Regions from separate parts of the Vibrio maritimus genome, predicted to be linked through region 2. Evidence: predicted binding sites of a transcription regulator. Region 2 holds the regulator's gene; each other region holds the start of a gene.
The links. The regulator PurR, encoded in region 2, represses purine synthesis genes. The targets are predictions, from matches to a motif close to TNANGNAAACGTTTNCNTNA.

Region 1: purL (phosphoribosylformylglycinamidine synthase) is a predicted target of PurR. The motif match lies at 2,222-2,241, and genes of this name have one in related genera.
Region 3: LY387_RS00730 (NCS2 family permease) is a predicted target of PurR. The motif match lies at 1,635-1,654, and genes of this name have one in related genera.

Annotation. Positions count from the first base shown of each region.
Region 1 is NZ_CP090438.1:2,818,987-2,823,205, reverse strand. It holds gene LY387_RS12895 (hypothetical protein) at 68-205, opposite strand; gene mltF (membrane-bound lytic murein transglycosylase MltF) at 511-2,085, opposite strand; gene purL (phosphoribosylformylglycinamidine synthase) at 2,382-4,219, shown strand, end outside.
Region 2 is NZ_CP090438.1:2,376,377-2,380,595, forward strand. It holds gene torD (molecular chaperone TorD) at 267-920, shown strand; gene purR (HTH-type transcriptional repressor PurR) at 1,258-2,262, shown strand; cyclic di-GMP riboswitch class I at 2,442-2,530, shown strand; gene LY387_RS10790 (TfoX/Sxy family DNA transformation protein) at 2,648-3,238, shown strand; gene LY387_RS10795 (TVP38/TMEM64 family protein) at 3,357-4,040, shown strand; gene LY387_RS10800 (DUF2007 domain-containing protein) at 4,041-4,219, shown strand, end outside.
Region 3 is NZ_CP090438.1:151,378-155,596, reverse strand. It holds gene LY387_RS00730 (NCS2 family permease) at 235-1,605, opposite strand; gene gmk (guanylate kinase) at 1,986-2,609, shown strand; gene rpoZ (DNA-directed RNA polymerase subunit omega) at 2,852-3,124, shown strand; gene spoT (bifunctional GTP diphosphokinase/guanosine-3',5'-bis pyrophosphate 3'-pyrophosphohydrolase) at 3,170-4,219, shown strand, end outside.

The DNA of each region.
Region 1 (4,219 bases), 440 kb from region 2:
CAGGTTGGATATTTAGCAAACATCTGCATCGCAGATGCTTGCTGTCTTTGCTGTTGCTGCTCGCTATCTATGAAGATAGAAGCTGCATAAACGCTCGATGACGCCAAATAACTTTCTTCTTATTGTTAGCCATCTTACGTTTGCGGCGGTTTGCTGCCACCGTCTTATTAAGGTGTTTAGATTGCTTTCGTTTCCTTGCAAGCATAAAACTACCTCCTTTCACTACTGGTAAACCTCTCCGATCTAACTCTATACGCTTAATGACGTACTAGATGTCCTTATCAATGGATCGATGTCGGAGTCCAACACACACTTTTTCTACTCTTGACTAGAGCCGCTGAAAAAGTATGCACAGTTTGTGGATGGTACGGACGTACCTGCCAGATGAGAAAAGTCGAGGGATCAGGACGATCGTCTCCTCTAGTCTCAAACAGTAATGTAAGGGCTTAGTGGTCGGATTTCAAGTGTGCGAAGTGAACTAGATTTCGCACACTTGAAAGAGAGTGATAGTTAGCGACCTGTATTGCCACCAACGGCGGGTATTTCTGTAGATTGCGCGGCACTGATGGTTGCCTCTGCGCTAGAAACCGCGCCTGACACAGGTGGTAGCGGTGGAATCACGATCAAGTCTTCGGTACTGAGCTCTTCCTCAGCTTGCGCAGCGAGCTGTTTATCGACATGACCAATGATGCTTTGATAGTAACGACGAATGTTTTCCACGTAGTTGCGGGCTTCATCGCCTCGCGCGTAGCCATAGCGAGTCTGACTGTAAAACTTCTTTTGGCGCAGCAGCGGTAAACGATCTTTCACATCCGCCCACGCATCTGGGTCGCCACCTTGGCGTTTTGTCAGGCGTCTTGCATCCATCATGTGGCCGAAACCAACATTGTAGGAAGCGAGGGCAAACCAGATTTTTTCGTGCTCACTGATTGAGTCAGGCACGCGATCAACAATTCGGCGTAGGTATTCCACACCACCACGCACAGACTGTTCAGGGTCGAGTCGATTGGTCACGTTAACGCTTTTGGCAGTCGGTAATGTCAGCATCATCATCCCGCGTACACCGGTTGGTGATTTTGCCACTGGATTCCAATGTGACTCTTGGTACGCCAAAGCGGCAATCAAACGCCAGTCAAACTCTTTGGAGTACTTTTTAAATAGTGGTGACCATTTAGGTAGCTTACTATCGAGCGCTCGGATAAAGGCGCGGGTATCCACATAATCAAATACGCCGATATGACCTAGATACTTTTCTTCTAGGTTTGCTAGATCCCCTGTCTGTTTAAGTTGCCCAAAGAACTCAATAAGCAAGGCATACAGGCTTTCATCTTCTGATTTACGCATGTACCAAGAGATTGGCTGATCTTCAGTCATCTCAAAGGCGAGGGCCAGGTCGGGATAGATGCGCTGTGACAGAGAAAGCTCAACAGAGTCCGCCATGGTGAATTTCAGTTTGCCCTCGGAGACTTGTTTCAGCAGGTCGTTGACGTCAGCATTCGCGTCGATGTAATAGCGGATCTCTGGATGTTCTTCGGTCACCGTTGCCATGGTCTTTTCAAAGTGTGAGTCTTTGACAATCGCAAACACTTCTTCGCCATCAGCTTGATCGATTAACTCTTGCTGGTTGTTGAGGAGTTGCTCAAGGTTACGCGGACGCCACTGACCTTTCTTATAGACGACCTGTTGACTGACATAGTAGTAAGCGGGCCCAGCGCGAAAGCCTTGAATACGCTCTGGAGACTGACTAAGTCCAGCCGCAATAATATCGATCTCACCCTTTTGCAGAGCAGGGAATAGGCTTGCTTGACGATAAGCAGGTTTCATCTCTAAACGAACGCCCAATGCGTCTGCAAACTGTCTGGCTAATTCATAATCGAGGCCAGTAGGGCCATCAGGACCAATATAGTAAGAGAGCTGATTATTGAGTGTACCTACGCGAAGTACACCGCGTTCTTTGATGTTTTCGAGTTCACTTTTAGGATCAGAATCGATTTGGCAGCCAGCCAACCCGATTGAGAAAAGGCACACAGATAGCAATTTTAACCAGCGACGATTAGGCCAGCGAGCAGCAGAAAGACTTTGCATTAATTCATAGATCTCACAACGTTAGTGCTGTCTTTATACCAAAGCTGAGGTCCTTGGCAAAGCGAGATAGCAGAAACACCCGAGAGTGGTCACTTTATCATCGATCTCTAGCGTATTTCGGCAAAACAAAAAAAAATGACGAAAACGTTTGCGCCAACGCTTACGTCACAAAAAAAAATCCTCTATAATACCGCCGCATCAAGGTAGGAGAAATCGTTATAAGTTCAGTTTTTACTATTAACTGATTGAATTTATAAGAATTTCACCTAAATCAACTGCATAAGAGACCTAAGCACATGAGAATTTTGCGTGGTTCCCCAGCTCTTTCTGAGTTTCGTGTTAACAAGCTACTAGAGCTTTGTCGTGAACTAAACCTACCAGTAACAGGTATTTACGCTGAGTTTGCCCACTTTGCCGACCTAACGGCAGACCTGGATGAGTCTGAAGTTGAAAAATTAGAGAAGTTGCTGACTTACGGTCCAACTATCGAAGAGCACGAGCCAACAGGCACACTGCTACTAGTGACACCTCGCCCTGGCACCATCTCGCCATGGTCCTCTAAATCTACGGATATTGCGAACAACTGTGGCCTAGACAAAGTGACTCGTCTAGAGCGCGGTACTGCTTACTATGTAGAGACATCAAGCGAACTGACTGAGCTTCAACTTGTTGAGCTTAAAGCAGTGATCCACGATCGCATGATGGAAGTGGTTTTCTCTGACTTCGAATCAGCGGCAGCGCTGTTCCAAGTCGCAGAGCCAGCACCAGTTGCCGATGTTGATCTACTAACAGGCGGTCGCAAAGCACTAGAAGAAGCGAACGTGACGCTTGGTCTTGCACTTGCAGAAGATGAAATTGATTACCTAGTTGAAAGCTTTGTGACTAAGCTAGAGCGCAACCCAACAGACATCGAATTGATGATGTTTGCACAGGCGAACTCTGAGCACTGTCGTCACAAGATCTTCAACGCAGATTGGACTATCGACGGCGTTAAGCAAGACAAGTCGCTATTCAAGATGATCAAAAACACATTTGAAACGACACCAGACCACGTCCTGTCTGCATACAAAGATAATGCAGCGGTTATGGAAGGCTCTGAAGTGGGTCGTTTCTTCCCAGATCCAAAAACACGTCAATACGGCTACAACCACGAGAAAGCGCACATCCTAATGAAGGTGGAAACACACAACCACCCAACAGCGATTTCTCCATGGCCGGGTGCATCGACAGGTAGTGGCGGTGAAATCCGTGACGAAGGCGCAACAGGTATTGGCGGTAAGCCAAAAGCAGGTCTTGTTGGTTTCACAACGTCTAACCTTCGCATTCCTGGCTTCGAACAGCCTTGGGAAACCGACTTTGGTAAGCCAGGCCGTATCGTTAACGCCCTAGATATCATGCTAGAAGGTCCACTAGGTGGCGCGGCATTTAACAACGAATTTGGTCGTCCAAACCTACTGGGTTACTTCCGTACTTACGAAGAGAAAGTTACATCACACGCAGGTGAAGAAGTGCGTGGTTACCACAAGCCGATCATGATTGCTGGTGGTATGGGTAACATCCGTGATGAGCACGTTCAGAAGAAAGAGATCCCTGTAGGTGCAAGCCTAATTGTACTTGGTGGTCCTGCAATGAACATCGGTCTTGGTGGCGGTGCAGCGTCTTCTATGGCATCTGGTCAGTCTGCTGAAGACCTAGACTTTGCGTCAGTACAGCGTGAAAACCCAGAGATGGAACGTCGCTGTCAAGAAGTGATCGACCGCTGCTGGCAGCTAGGTGAAGACAACCCAATCGCATTTATCCACGATGTGGGCGCGGGCGGTATCTCAAACGCACTTCCTGAGCTTGTTGATGATGGTGAGCGCGGTGGTATCTTCCAGCTTCGTGACGTACCAAACGATGAGCCAGGCATGAGCCCACTTGAGATCTGGTGTAACGAATCTCAAGAACGCTATGTAATGGCGGTAGCGCCAGAGAACATGGAAGCATTCGATGCTATCTGTAAGCGTGAGCGCGCACCTTACGCAGTAGTGGGTGTGGCAACAGAAGAGCGTGAACTGAAACTTGAAGATTCACACTTCGACAACACGCCAATCGACATGCCGATGGACATCCTTCTTGGCAAAACGCCGAAGAT
Region 2 (4,219 bases):
CTTGTCATGACAGGGACATTCTATTCATAAACATTCACAATTCTAGTCTACATCCCCTCATAGGCATGGAAACCTTACTATTTTTTGATTCAAAACAACCAAAACGATTGCGTCTCATATGCAACGAATACTCGTGTTAACTTACCCTTAAAGAAATTAATTTTTGTCTTATTTTTTCATAAGTTAACTCAATTTTTCACACAACAAGTTATTGCTATTCATCTTTATTGGCTAAAATAGAGTTATCATTTTTGGAGATTATTCAAATGCAAGAAATCAAAGCATTTAATGAGCAACGCGCAGAAATCTATTGGTGGCTTTCAAGCCTATTCGCTGCCGAGCTCACTGATGATGAACTCAACAAATACCATAGCCCTGAAATTCGCTCTTTCTTATCTGGCTTAGGAGAAAACCCTTCCCTAAAAGAACCCATTCAGGTCTTTACAGAGTCCTTGAACCGCCTTCAAGTCAGAGAAGACGCACAATTAGAGCTTTCTGCCGATTTTTGCGATCTATTTTTAAAGTCGGACAAGCATGGCGCATTGCCTTATGCCTCTATGTATATTGGTAAGTCTGGTCTTTTAAATGATCAACCTGCACAGGATATGGCTGACCTGTTAGCTAAGCACAGTGTGGCAGTGAATAAGGACTTAAATGAGCCAGCGGATCACCTCGCGATCGAGCTAGATTTTCTAGGCAACTTAATCATTCGCTCCAATGAGCTTGAAGCGGAAGCACATATGAACGATGCGCTGCACGAGCAAGCAGAGTTCATCAAGAACTACTTGATGACATGGCTACCTCAGTTTGTTGCGAAATGCCAAACCAACGACGAGTTTGGGTTTTATGCCTCTGCCGCTAAACTACTCGAAGCATTCTGCCAACTTGACTACACCTACCTAGAGGGTGAGCAAGGCTAGCCAACCTTAAAGCGCAAATCATTTGCATCACATCTGTGAGAATTAATTTGCGCTTTAGTTATAAATTTATTGGATAAGTCATTGCCAGCGCCCAAACCTAAGTCTACAATCCGCCGTTTAAATGCAAATGCCCTTGGCATTCAACGCGGACTTGTGTCCAAAAACACCTGTTGAAATCTACGCTCTGAGCTTTTTTCGCCGTGGCTTGCATGCAACTTTCGGTTTTCGCAGCCAAATACTATGTTTACAACAACATAGCGTTATATGTTTGCAAAGACCACTATACTTGAAGCGGTACCAACGTTAATTATCAAGCCGCGACTAATAGGATATCACTATGGCAACTATTAAAGATGTCGCCCGCCTTGCAGGCGTTTCAACGACCACAGTATCCCACGTTATTAATAAGACTCGCTTTGTTGCTGAAGCAACTCAAGAAAAAGTGATGGCGGCGGTCGACGAACTCAACTACGCACCAAGCGCCGTTGCACGTAGCTTAAAATGTAACTCAACGAAAACCATTGGTATGTTAGTGACTCAATCAACTAACCTGTTCTTTTCTGAGGTTATCGATGGTGTTGAGAGCTACTGCTACCGCCAAGGCTACACGCTGATCCTATGTAACACTGGTGGTGTGTATGAAAAGCAACGCGATTACATTCGCATGCTGGCAGAGAAACGCGTGGATGGCATCCTCGTGATGTGCTCTGATCTTACCGAAGAGCTGCTAGAGATGCTTGATCGTCACGCCGACATTCCTAAAGTTATCATGGACTGGGGCCCAGAAAGCTCACAAGCGGACAAGATCATCGATAACTCCGAAGAAGGCGGTTATCTCGCAACGAAGTTCCTGATTGAAAAAGGTCACACTGATATTGCTTGTCTAAGCGGTCACTTGGAGAAAGCCGTGTGCCAAGAGCGTATCATCGGTTACAAACGTGCCCTTGCTGAGGCAGGTATCGAGATGAAAGACGATCGTATTCTTGAAGGCAACTTCGAATGCGATACAGCGGTTATCGCAGCTAACCGTATTGCTGCAATGGAAGACCGACCTACCGCTATCTTCTGTTTCAACGACACCATGGCGTTTGGCCTGATGAGTCGCCTACAACAACTGGGTGTGCGCGTACCTGAGGACATCTCTGTCATTGGTTACGATAATATCGAGCTGGCTGAGTACTTCTCGCCACCTCTAACCACGGTTCACCAACCTAAACGTCGTGTCGGTAAAAACGCGTTTGAGATTCTATTAGAACGAATCAAAGATAAAGGTCATGAAAAGCGCATTTTCGAAATGCACCCAGAGATTGTTGAACGAGACTCTGTCAAAAGCCTTACATAATGCTGACAAAAGTGCCTTTCCAGGCACTTTTTTTTGAACCCCATTCAAGTTTTCTTCTCTCGATTGTTAGTTTTTTACGCACCCTCAAGCACAAATAACCCACCATTATTTGAACCAACATCACATTTTTGCAACTGAGTAATCATAGGCTTATGTCGTTTTCATTTATTCTAATGAAGTCACGCACAGGGCAAACCATCTGAAAGGGTGGGACGCAAAGCCTCCGGCCTAAACCAATTTTTAATTGATAGGTAGCGGGGTTGCCGATGGCAAGGGGAGAAGACTCAGTTATGGCATATGCCTAACAGAGCTCTGACACCTGATTGCTATACTCTCGGACCTGATTCTGGTGACACAATCAATAACACCGAGAAAAGAATAAAGCATGGATAATCCTATACTAAAAAATTCAATGCAATTATTCGCTCAGCTTGGAAGAGTAAAGTCTCGCTCCATGTTTGGGGGATTTGGCATCTTCGTAGATGATACGATGTTTGCCTTAGCAGTGAATAACAAATTACATATCAGAACTAACCGTCAGACCGTATCCACCTTCAAAAAACTGGGTTACAAGCCTTATGTTTATAAAAAGCGTGGATTTCCCGTTGTTACTAAGTACTTCGCGTTACCTGAAGACTGTTGGCAAGATCAAGAAGGTATTCTCGATCACGCTAAACAGGCACTCGAGTTCGCGAAAACTGAGAAAGAGCAACAATCCGAAGCGAAACCTAATCGCCTGAAAGACCTTCCGAATCTTCGCCTTGCCACTGAGCGCATGCTCAAAAAAGCAGGCATTGAATCAGTGGTTGAACTTCAGGATCATGGTTCGGTTGAGGCTTTCAAGGCCATTCAGAGAACCCATTCAAGTACCGTAGGTTTAGAGCTTTTATGGGCTCTTGAAGGTGCGATAAATGGTACTCATTGGTCTGTGATTCCTCAGACTAAAAGAGACGAACTGGCTAGCTTAATTAATTAAGTTACGGTCATCTCGAGAAAAAATCAGCCTTATGGCTGATTTTTTTGTATTAGTTGAAAGGAAAAACATACTCAGCCTTTCTACTACACTAATACTGAGTCATCAAAAGGATATCGTCATGAGCAAGAAGCTGATACTAGGATTGGTTTTGGTTGCTGTCGTCATTTATTTGGGCATCAACTTTGGTCAACATCTCACACTAGAAAACGCAAAAGTACAGCAAGTAGCACTGAGTGAATACATCAATGAGAACTTTGTGGCTGCTGCCCTCACCTATTTCTTCGCTTACATAGCGATTACTGCATTCTCTGTTCCAGGCGCTGCCGTGGTTACCTTACTTGGCGCAGCACTGTTTGGCTTTTGGACTAGTTTACTGCTTGTTTCATTTGCGAGTACCATAGGCGCTACATTGGCATTCTTGAGCAGTCGCTTCCTACTTCGCGATTGGGTACAAAGTAAGTTCGGTTCGAAACTTGAGACGATCAATAAAGGTGTCGAAAAAGACGGTGCTTTCTATCTATTTTCTCTAAGACTCATTCCTGTGTTCCCATTTTTCTTGATTAACTTATTAATGGGTCTCACGCCAATTCGAGTCTCTAAATATTACTTGGTGAGTCAACTGGGTATGTTGCCAGGAACTGCAGTCTACCTCAATGCGGGTACTCAGCTAGCGAATATTGACAGTCTATCCGGTATTGTTTCCCCTACCGTGTTGGCATCATTTGCCCTACTCGGTTTGTTCCCACTTATTGCTAAATGGATTATGGGAAAAATCTCTCGCTCGCCACAGGTACAGGAATAGATGAAGATATTTGTAGGCAATAACCCACCAGAAACACATATTGTCCAACAGCAGTTGATGGCTGAAGGTATCGAGTGTGAAGTACGAGGCGAAGGTGTTTTCGGGTTACGAGGGGAAGTACCGTTTGACGAAAATTCACTACCCTACGTTTGGCTTTTCAACAAAGAGCAAGAAATGAT
Region 3 (4,219 bases), 1.4 Mb from region 2:
CTCCCGTGTTAGCGGAGGTATACTCAACGTTCGCACCAGGCCTCAAGAAGATTCCTGCCTACGTAGTGCACGGCCAGTGGAATGACGGCGCTTTAGAGTTCTTAGAAAACAAAATTTATCGTCACCCCTGCGCAGGCAGGGGTCTTCTCAACGCTCGCGCCAAGCCTCAATTAGATTCCTGCCTGCGCAGGAATGACGAGAGCCGCTGTGTGCAGGTTCAATATTTACAAGTGACTACAACAACACCAAGTAAGTCATAAACAGCGCCGACAACACATAGATCACCGGATGAACCTCTCTACCCTTGCCTGCCACAACCATACTAAATGCATAACTGATAAAGCCCATCGCCATACCGTTTGCTGGTGAGAAGCTCAGCACGGTAAACATAATGGTAAAGAAGGCAGCGATGCGCGACTCTTTTTTGTCCCACTTAATATCGCCTAGGCGACCAATCATGTAAATACCAACCACAACCATCGCTGGTGCCACCATGGCCGCAGAGAACAATGAGAATAGCGGGTATAGGAATAGAGACACAAAGAACAAACCGGCTACTACAACTGCCGCTAGGCCGGTTTTCGCACCTTGAGAAGACGCGATGCCCGACTCAGAGAATGCTGTAACCGACGTAGTACCAAGCAGCGAGCCCATTACTGTACCACCCGCATCAGCGACGAGCGCTGAACGAGCATTTGGCACCTTGCCGTCTTTGTCGATGATGCCAGCGTCACGGCCCACACCCACAATCGTGCTCAAACCATCGAAGAAGTCGACAATTAAAAAGATAATCACGATGAACAGCAGATCAAACATCTTCTCTGCCGTTAGACCAGAGAAATCGAAGATAGCACCAAAGCTACCTGCCATGCTTGGTGGCATCGCGACGAGCTGATCTGGAATTGGTGCGTTGCTTGTACCCATAAAGGTGTCAGCAAGGATGGTCAGAACGATGGCTGATATGAACGAAATAAACGTCGCCAGCTTGATATCGCGAACCATACAACCCAGCGCAATAAAGATACTGATGTAAGCGATCATAACCTGAGGGTTCAGGATATCGCCCATGCTCACCAAGATGATTGGGTTTGAAACGATGATACCGGCGTTCTTAAGCCCTAAGAAGGCGATAAACAAGCCGAGCGATACGGTAATCGCCAGCTTTAGGTCTTCTGGAATCGATTCGATCATTGCTTTACGGATCTTAGTCATTGATAAGATCAAGTAGATGATGCCCGAGAAGAAGATACCCAGTAGCGCTTCATGCCAAACCAGAGCCACTGAGCCGCTAAGAAGCATGCCTTTAAAGAAGCCATTCATGCTCATACCAGGTGCAAGCATCACTGGGTAGTTACCAAAGAAACCCATAATTAGAGTCGCAAATGCCGCAGCTAACGCCGTTGCAGTGAATACCGCGCCGCGGTCCATGCCGGGAATATCACCCAAGATGGCTGGGTTCACCGCTAGGATGTAGCTCATCGCTAGAAACGTAATAAAACCTGCATATACCTCGGTGCCGATCGTAGATTTACGCTCGCTCACCTTGAAGGTAGCTTCGATAAAAGAGGGGTTGGCTTGCCTTTGGCCAGCTAATTCTGCACTCACAGTGGAACCTTTAAAGATAGAAATGACGGAGACGCAAACGTATGCGCGACAAAAATAATGGCGCGAATTCTAATCAGCCAGAGAAATAAATCAATGTTTTTCTTGTTGGTTTTTATCGCTTAAAAAACAAAACCTTGATAAATAAGCAAACGTTTGCTTTGAATATTGCGTCTCAACTCTCGGCACCTACCCCGTGCGCCTTATGCAAGTCCTCACATCAAAGAGAAGACAGCTTGTCGTGCTGCCCTCAATCATGATACTCTTCGCCTCCATTTTTCTGGCCGAAATTTCAGCACTTGGGCCAGTGTTTTATCTAAAATAGAAGAGTGCATCGCGCAGCTTCTATTCCTTCAACCCAAGAATGCGGACACTGACAAATGATTGGTAAAGGCACCCTGTATATCGTATCGGCACCAAGCGGCGCTGGTAAATCGAGCTTAATTGCAGCTATGTTGGAAAAAAACCCAACCTACGCAATGAAGGTTTCTGTTTCTCACACCACTCGCGGCATGCGCCCTGGTGAAGAAGACGGCGTGCACTACCACTTTGTTGAAAAATCAGAGTTTGAGTCACTGATTGAGCAAGGCGCATTTCTAGAGTACGCCGAAGTGTTTGGTAACTACTACGGTACGTCTCGCCTGTGGATTGAAGAAACGCTAGAGAAAGGCATCGATGTCTTCCTAGATATCGACTGGCAAGGCGCGCGTCAGATCCGCGAGCAAATGCCAGAAGCGAAAAGCGTCTTTATTCTTCCGCCTTCAAACAGTGAACTTGAGCGCCGCCTAAACGTGCGCGGTCAAGACAGCGACGAAGTGATCGCAAAACGCATGAGCGAAGCAAAATCAGAAATGTCACATTACAACGAGTACGACTATGTTATCGTCAACGATGACTTTGATGGCGCACTTGTTGATTTTAAAGCGATTTTGCGTGCTGAGCGTTTGAAGCAAGACAAGCAAGCGGTGAAATATAAAGGCATGCTGGATGCTTTGCTAGCTGGATAGAAAGCCGTCATCCTCACGAAAGTGAGGATCTTTATCAGCGAGTATCGTGCTCAAATTATATGAGTCACTCGCCGCACGAGATCCCCTTTTTCAAGGGGATGACGAATGTGCTACTTCGAAGGTAGCGCGCAATTAAAACCTAAGTAACAGTAGCTAAACGGATCATTTGTGATCTAGAATCTAAATGTAATAGCCTGTATACTTTCTCGTCATCAAAAATTTAGTTAACTATTGGAGTTCTTATGGCACGCGTAACTGTTCAAGACGCTGTTGAAAAAGTTGGCAACCGCTTCGACCTAGTTCTTATTTCGGCTCGCCGCGCACGTCAGATGCAAATCGGTGGTAAAGATGCACTAGTGCCAGAAGAAAATGATAAGCCAACGGTTATCGCTCTACGCGAAATCGAAGAAGGCTTGATCACGAAAGAAGTACTAGACGCACGCGAGCGTCAAGAGCAGCAAGAGCAAGAAGCTGCAGAACTAGCGGCAGTAAGCAGCATCGCTCACAACCGTTAATTCGACCTATCCAATCAGAGTTCCATCGACTTTCGGGCCTATAATTTGTACCTATTCGATAGCCTTAAAGACGTTGCCCAAGAATACCTAACAGAGCCTCAAATTGAGGCTCTGCGTCAATCTTATGTGGTAGCAAGAGATGCCCATGAAGGGCAGACCCGCTCTAGCGGTGAACCTTACATCATCCACCCTGTAGCGGTTGCTCGTATCCTCGCAGAAATGCGTCTGGATATCGAAACTCTGCAAGCAGCACTGTTGCATGATGTCATTGAAGATACGGAAGTCACCAAAGAAGAGCTAGAAGAACAGTTTGGCAACACCGTCGCGGAACTCGTGGACGGCGTCTCTAAGCTCGACAAGCTAAAATTCCGAGATCGCAAAGAAGCTCAAGCGGAAAACTTCCGCAAGATGGTGCTTGCCATGGTGCAAGACATCCGCGTGATCTTGATTAAGCTCAGTGACCGTACTCATAACATGCGTACATTGGGCGCGCTTCGTCCGGACAAGAAACGCCGTATTGCTCGTGAAACCCTAGAGATCTACGCGCCGCTTGCGCATCGTCTCGGTATTCACAACATCAAGACCGAGCTTGAAGAGTTAGGTTTTGAAGCACTTTATCCAAACCGTTATCGCGTTCTAAAAGAAGTAGTGAAAGCTGCTCGTGGTAACCGTAAGGAAATGATCCAGCGTATCCATAGCGAGATCGAAGGCCGCCTCGGTGAGGTTGGTTTGAACTGTCGCGTGTTGGGTCGTGAGAAGAACCTGTTCTCCATCTATAACAAGATGAAAACCAAAGAGCAGCGCTTCCACACCATCATGGATATCTACGCCTTCCGCGTTATCGTGGACACGGCGGACACCTGCTATCGCGTACTTGGTCAAGTACATAGCCTGTATAAGCCCCGTCCAGGTCGCATGAAAGATTACATTGCGGTACCAAAGGCGAACGGCTATCAATCCCTTCACACCTCTATGGTTGGTCCTCACGGTGTCCCTGTTGAAGTACAGATTCGTACTGAAGACATGGACCAGATGGCTGACAAGGGTGTGGCAGCGCATTGGGCATACAAAGGCAATGGCGACCGCACTGGCACT